DNA from 2 places in the Hymenobacter algoricola genome. Region 1 is predicted to be linked to the other one. Evidence: riboswitches for the same ligand, from Rfam matches in the RefSeq annotation. Region 1 holds a riboswitch; the other holds the start of a gene.

Region 1 (3,339 bases):
ATCTACCGGCTGCAGGACTGTGAGCCGGATGTGCTGCGCCTGCTGCCTTTGCTGCTGCACAAAGCCAACCGGGTGCTGCTCAAAACCTCGCCCATGCTCGATATTGAGCTGGCGCTGCAGGAACTCAAGCAGGTCCGCCGGCTGTGGGTGGTGGCCGTAGACAACGAATGCAAGGAAGTGCTGTACGAGCTGGGTCCCGAGCCGGCCGTGGATCCGGAGCGCTACACCGTCAACCTGCTCCGCAACGGGCAGCAGCAGGAGTTTCGGCTTAATAAAGCCCGCGAAACCCGGGCCGTAGCCCGCTACGCCGAGCCTCTGCCCCAGGGCTACCTCTACGAGCCCAACGTGGCCGTACTCAAGGCCGGCGGCTTTCGCAGCGTGGGCACCGCCTTCGAGCTGTTCAAGCTGCACCAGCACAGTCACCTGTATATGTCGGAAACGCTGCGCCCGGACTTTCCGGGGCGGATTTTCCGCATTCTGGCCGCCGAGAAATACGATAAGAAAACCCTGCGCGCCCACCTCGGGCCCGAAGCCCGGGCCCACGTCACGACCCGCAACTTCCCCGATACCGTAGCTGAATTCCGGCAGCACACCGGCATTCGCGAAGGCGGTGATATATATCTGTTTGCCACCACCGACCTGCGCGGCCGCCCGATTGTGGTGGTGTGCGAGAAAGTCTGATGCCCATTCCTTGCGCCGCATCAAGCGCCAGATAGGCGACACCTTTTCTCCCGGCAATGCCCGCTGCTTATTTAGCCGGACTAACCCAGGGACTGCCTTTTAGCCGGAAGCGCCAGGGCAAAGCGGCGTCGAGGCCGGCGTAGTCGATGCCAACGCGGGGACTGGCGACCAGCCGCTCGTCGGGCATCCGTTCTGCGTGATCTTCTATCCAGATCAGGTCCCCGCTGACATCGGTGCCGTAGTGCTTAGTGGTGATTCCCAAGGCTTGGGTGAGCAGGCCCGGGCCCGCAGTCAGGTTGCGGGCCGGTGCCGGCAGGCCGCGGCGCAGCAGCATTTCCGCCACGCCCTCGGTGGGCTCGAGGCCCCGGATCAGGACGGCATCGGCCTTGCCGGCTTCGTTGGTGATGATGTTGAACAGGGTGTAGCGGCCATAAATCAGGTAGCAGTAGGCGATGCCGCCGGCTTCGTACATCACCTTGGTCCGGTTGGTGAAGCGGCCCAGGTGGGAGTGGCAAGCCTGGTCGCCGATGTGGGCGTAGGCCTCCGTCTCGACGATGCGGCCGCCGGTGAGCACGCCGTCGATGCGGGTAAACAGGTATTTGCCGACTAGCTCGCGGGCAATCCGGACAACGTCGGGGCGCTGGTAAAAGGCGGTGGGGAGCTTCATTTGGTACTGGACGGTTTGTGCGGCCGGATAGCCGGCGGGGTACTCATGCAGGGCATTTGACGGGCCAAGGCCCGCTTATGTACGGAAAGCCCGGCTAAAAGCTTACCCCCGGCTGGCGGGCTGCGGGCGTTTTTTTTTAGCCGTACAACCCGGCAAACAGGCTGCATATCTGCCAGGCAACCCCTATCTTTGCTTTCGTTATAGGTGGCCGGACCCCAATTGGGGGGCGAGGCTGAAAAGGGAATCCGGTTTAATTCCGGAGCTGTCCCCGCAACTGTACGCTTCGAGTATTTGGTGGGCCCATCCCCCAGCCACTGTTTCTGAGAGGGAGTCGTTGCCAGCCGCAACGACGCCGGAGAAATGGGAAGGCGGCCCACCGGAAGCAAGCCAGGAGACCTGCCCATAACTTTTAGTGTTCAGCGCTTTCGGGAGAAAGGCGGAGAATGATGGCAGTGGCTGCTTTCGGGCGGCCGGATTTCCCTGTTTTCGGCCTCGGCTTCGCGGCAGTTGTCTTCGGACCAACCACCGGGAGGTTTTGAACTGAATTTTCCTAAACCGGAAATTTAGTTCGGATGATGTATACCCTTCAGTTTACGTGGCGCTCTGGCGGGCTCCTCCTCAGCGCGCTGCTGCTGAGCCTGGCCGGCCCGCCGGCCCGGGCCCAGACGATGCCCGCACCCCTGCCGGCCCAGCAATTGCCCGCCGTGCGGGTGCAGGGCGCGCCGCCCGGCCGCTTCGCCGTGGGCAGCCGCGTCACGACCCTGGATTCGGTGGCCCTGGCCCTGCACCGCAGCGGTACCCTGGCCGATGTGCTGGCCAGCCGCACCCCACTCTATATCAAGAACTACGGTCCCGGCCAGCTGTCTTCCATTTCCATCCGCGGCACTTCGGCCCGCCACGCGGCCGTGCTCTGGAATGGCTTCAACATCAACCTGCCTTCCCTCGGCGAAGCTGACTTTGCTTTGTTGCCGACCTCGGCCAACACCCAGGTGGCGGTGCAGAGCGGGCCGGCCGGCGGCACCTACGGCTCGGCGGCCGTGGGCGGCACCGTGCTGCTGTCGTCGCCGGTGCAGTGGAACGCGGGGGCGCACGTGGCGGGGCAGAGTGAGCTGGGCAGCTTCGGGTACCGGGCGCACAGTCTGGAGGGCCGCTTCAGCAGCGCGCGGCTGGCGGTGCGCACGGCAGCCTCCTGGCGCACGGCCCAAAACGACTTTCGCTACACCGTGCGCGAAGCCCGCGGGCTGGTGCAGCACCGCCAGGAAAACGCCGCCTTGCGCCAGTGGAGCCTGACCCAGGACCTGACCCTGCGTACCGGCCGCCACGCCGAGTGGAACGCCGCCGCCTGGCTCACCGACGCCGACCGGCAGATTCAGCCCTCCACGGGCTCGGCCAACACCCACGCCCAGGAGCGCGACAAAAGCCGCCGCCTGCTGGCCGGCTACCACCATACCACCGACCGGCACGAGTCAAGGGTGCGGGTGGCCTGGTTCGAGGATATTCTGAACTACCGCTCCGACGACGTGGCCAGCACTTCGCGCGTGCAGACCACCCAGGCCCAGGCCGAGCACACTTTCCACTTCCGGCCCAACGTCAGTCTGCGCGTGGGGGCCGAAGCCCAGCATTTCGCCGGCAAAGTCGACATCTACCAGGTGCAGGAAAACCGCTACGCCGGCTTCGCCCTGTTCCGGCTCGACCCGACCCCGAGGCTGCACCTCACGGCCAACCTGCGTCAGGCCGTGCTGCCCGGACGACGCGCGCCGCTGGCTCCTACTGCGGGCGCCGAGTGGCAGCTCTGGCAGACTCCGGCCCAGCAGCTGACCCTGAAAGGCAGCGCCTCGCGCAGCTACCGGGCCCCGACCCTGAACGAGCGGTACTGGCGCACCGGCAACCCCGACCTTGCCCCGGAGCAGGGCTATGGGTACGAAGCCGGCCTGCAGCACGCCTGGCAGCCCGCAGCCCTGACCCTGACCACCGAGCTGACTGCGTACCGG
Region 2 (3,339 bases), on a different contig from region 1:
CGGCCCGCGGTCCTGCAAACGGTACTGGGCCTGATCGATGAGCTGCTGGGGGTGCTCCACGCGCACGCCCAGGGCGAAGGGCTTGGCCTCGATGCGCACCCCGCGCCGGTGCAGCAGCTCGTAGATGTCGCGGGCTGAGTGGCCGGTGGCCAGAATCACGGCGTCGGCTTCCAGGGTCTCGCCACGGGCCGTGACTACCCCGCGCAGGTGGTTCTGCGCCAGAATCAGGTCGTCCACCCGCGTATCGAAGCGCACTTCGCCGCCGGCCGCCAGAATACTTTCCCGCAGGGCGGCCACCACGGAGGGCAGCTTGTTGGTGCCGATGTGGGGGTGGGCATCGACGAGAATATCGGGGGTGGCGCCGTGCTGCACCAGCAGGCGCAGGATGCGCTGAATGTCGCCGCGCTTGGTGGCCCGGGTGTAGAGCTTGCCGTCGGAATAGGTGCCCGCCCCGCCCTCGCCGAAGCAGTAGTTGGAATCCGGGTTCACCACGTGCTCCTTATTGAGGGCGGCCAGGTCGCGGCGGCGGGTGCGCACGTCCTTGCCGCGCTCCAGCACAATGGGTTTCAGGCCCAGCTCGATGCAGCGCAGCGCCGCAAACAGCCCCGCCGGCCCCGCGCCCACGATGAGCACCGAGCGGCGGGCCCGGCTCACGTCGGGGTACTGAAACCAGGGTCCGAACGTATCGGCCGGGGGACGGCTGAGCCAGATGTCGGCCCGCAGGCGCACCAGCGGCTGGCGGCCGCGGGCGTCGATGCTGCGCTTGCGCAGGTGCACGAAGTCGGCCTCGCCGGGCTCCAGGCCCGTGGCTTCCAGCAGGGCGCGGTAGCGGGCAAACTCGTCGTAGGCTACTTCGGGCGGCAGCAGCACCTCAATTTCTCTCTTGGACATAAGGCGAAAGGTTTCGAGCCTTTAAACCGGGGCAGTGAATGGGGGAAAGGGCAAAGATACGGCGGGCGGCATCTCCCCCCCAACCCCTTCTCCAAAAGATAGGGGGCTTAGAGTACCAACCAGAAGTCAGCCCGCGAGATACTTCGGCTGCGCAGACGCCAGATCAAGCCTGACGTTGTGCCTGTTACGCTGCCATTCTCCTACTCCGCCAGAATCTTCACCGGGCGCTTGTCGGCGTCGATGGCGACGAAGGTGAACAGGCCGGTTACGGCCTTGGTGCGCTCCTCGGAGTACATCTGCTCCACGAACAGATCCACGCGCACCTGCAGGCTGGTGTTGCCCACGCGCACCACGTTGCCGATCAGCTCGACGAGCGTGCCGCCGGGTATGGGGTGGGTGAAGTCGACCTTGTCGGAGGAGACGGTGACCATCTTCAGGCGGCTGAAGCGGGTGGCGCAGATGAAGGCCACCTCATCCATCATGTGCAGCGTGGCGCCGCCGAAGAGCGTGTCGTAGTGGTTGGTGGTGTTGGGAAATACGGCTTTGAAGATGCGGGTTTCGGCGCGGGCAATTTTCTCGTCGAGGCTCATGAGAGGCGGAAAAAGGAAGGGAAGCAATACGCCCTTGCCGGATTTCGGAAAGCCCCGCGAACTGAGCAATAACGGGAATCGTCCGGCCGCACGACGAGCCCGGCCCGGCCGCACTGCCGCGGGCCGGAAAAGGCAGAAACCGTGCACCAGCACCCGATAAAGGCCTCATTTCGCGAAGGCAGCCTTACCAATAAGACGGAAGGCAGGTCTCCTGACTCGTAACATCTTCCCCGCCCTTCTCATCCCGCCGGAAGCGGGACAATGGGTTGCTGTGGGGGAAAACAAAGTCGTTACTTACAGTAGCGCGTCTGTCCGGGATTTGCACCCGGTTCCCTGTTCGGGGCGGAATTACCCGCCCACCTTCCGTCGTCTGATGAATAAAATCCAGCAAAGGACAACGGCGGCGAAGGTAGCGGTTTTGCGCGGCTGGCGGGGCCCCGGGCCGGGTTCCATGCAAAAGCCCCTTGCCGCGGGTCGGGTAAGGGGCTTGATCCGTAACGAAGGAAGCGTGGGCGCGGGGCGGGGCGGCTGGGTGGGCGCGGGGCTACTCTGCCAGCTCCGCCGGGTCGGGGGCACTCCGGGAAGGGCCGGGGCTGTTTTTGCGGGGCCAGAACGCCTCCATCGACTGGTTGAACGAAGCCAGCACCTGGGCCCGCACTTCCCCCGAGCTGTGGCGCAGCAGCTTGCCGAGCATCTCCCGGTACATTTCGGTGGTTACCTCCAGCCCCTTGGCACTGACCAGGCCGTGGTGGAGCAGGTCGCAGTTGGTGGCCACCGACCGGGCGATGGAGTCCGCCAGGTCTTCCCGCGCCAGGTCGGCTTCTTTAAAGGATTGTTCCAAACGAGCGTTGATGGCGGGGGTGGGCTTCTGATCCATGATCGAAAGAGAAGAGGGCGATGGTGGAGGACTGAACCGAAAAGATGGTTTAACTGGTTCAGCTTGGCGGGCGGTTTTCGGCCGGTTTTGCGGCCAAGGCCCCACCGGAGGCAGCCACTATCGGCCGACTGCTGAGCGAATACGTAGTTTGCGGCCGGCTGGTTTAAACCCGCGCCGGGGCAGCCGACTGCCTATAGTGCCCCGCCTCGGCCGAAGCCGGCCTCTTTCGTCTTTATCCGCCCCCCGCGATGCCCGCCTCCCGTACTGTCCCCGATCTGTCGTCTGCCGCGCGGCTGCGCTCCATCTTCAGCGGCTCGGTGGGCAACCTGGTGGAATGGTACGACTGGTACGTGTACTCGGCCTTTGCCCTGTATTTTGCCCCCGCGTTCTTCCCCAAGGGCAACCTCACGGCCCAGCTGCTCAACACGGCCGCCATCTTCGCCGTGGGCTTTCTGATGCGGCCCCTGGGCGGCTGGCTGATGGGCGTGTACGCCGACCGGCACGGGCGCAAGGCGGCCCTGCTGCTGTCGGTGCTGCTGATGTGCGCGGGTTCCCTGCTCATTGCCCTCACGCCCTCGTACCAGCGCATCGGCGTGGCGGCCCCCATCCTGCTGGTGGTGGCGCGGCTGGCCCAGGGGCTGAGCGTGGGCGGCGAGTACGGCACCTCGGCGACCTACCTCAGCGAAATGGCCGACGCCAAAAACCGGGGCTTCTACTCCAGCTTCCAGTACGTGACGCTCATTGCCGGGCAGCTGCTGGCCTTGCTGGTACAGCTGGGCCTGCAGCGGGTGCTCAGCCCCGGGCAGATGTACGCCTGGGGCTGGCGGGTACCGTTCGTGATTGGCGCGGCGGCCGCGGTTTCGGCCCTGTACCTGCGGCGCAGCATGGCCGAAACCGACGCTTTCGAGCAGCAGCGCCCGGTAGCGGCCGGCTCGGAAAAGCCGGCGGGCAAGCTGGCCGTGCTGCGGCGCTACCCGCGCG

Evidence for each region. Region 1 has a riboswitch for cobalamin ahead of ABD842_RS16945 (TonB-dependent receptor). Riboswitches for the same ligand answer to the same signal wherever they lie in the genome.
Region 2: another riboswitch for cobalamin. It lies ahead of ABD842_RS12595 (acyl-CoA thioesterase); the one in region 1 lies ahead of ABD842_RS16945 (TonB-dependent receptor).

The regions. Positions count from the first base shown of each region.
Region 1 is NZ_BAABDH010000105.1:72,684-76,022, forward strand. It holds gene ABD842_RS16935 (class I SAM-dependent methyltransferase) at 1-681, shown strand, start outside; gene ABD842_RS16940 (DNA-3-methyladenine glycosylase) at 749-1,348, opposite strand; cobalamin riboswitch at 1,534-1,766, shown strand; gene ABD842_RS16945 (TonB-dependent receptor) at 1,921-3,339, shown strand, end outside.
Region 2 is NZ_BAABDH010000041.1:32,121-35,459, forward strand. It holds gene ABD842_RS12590 (NAD(P)/FAD-dependent oxidoreductase) at 1-891, opposite strand, end outside; gene ABD842_RS12595 (acyl-CoA thioesterase) at 1,092-1,481, opposite strand; cobalamin riboswitch at 1,666-1,860, opposite strand; gene ABD842_RS12600 (hypothetical protein) at 2,026-2,358, opposite strand; gene ABD842_RS12605 (MFS transporter) at 2,607-3,339, shown strand, end outside.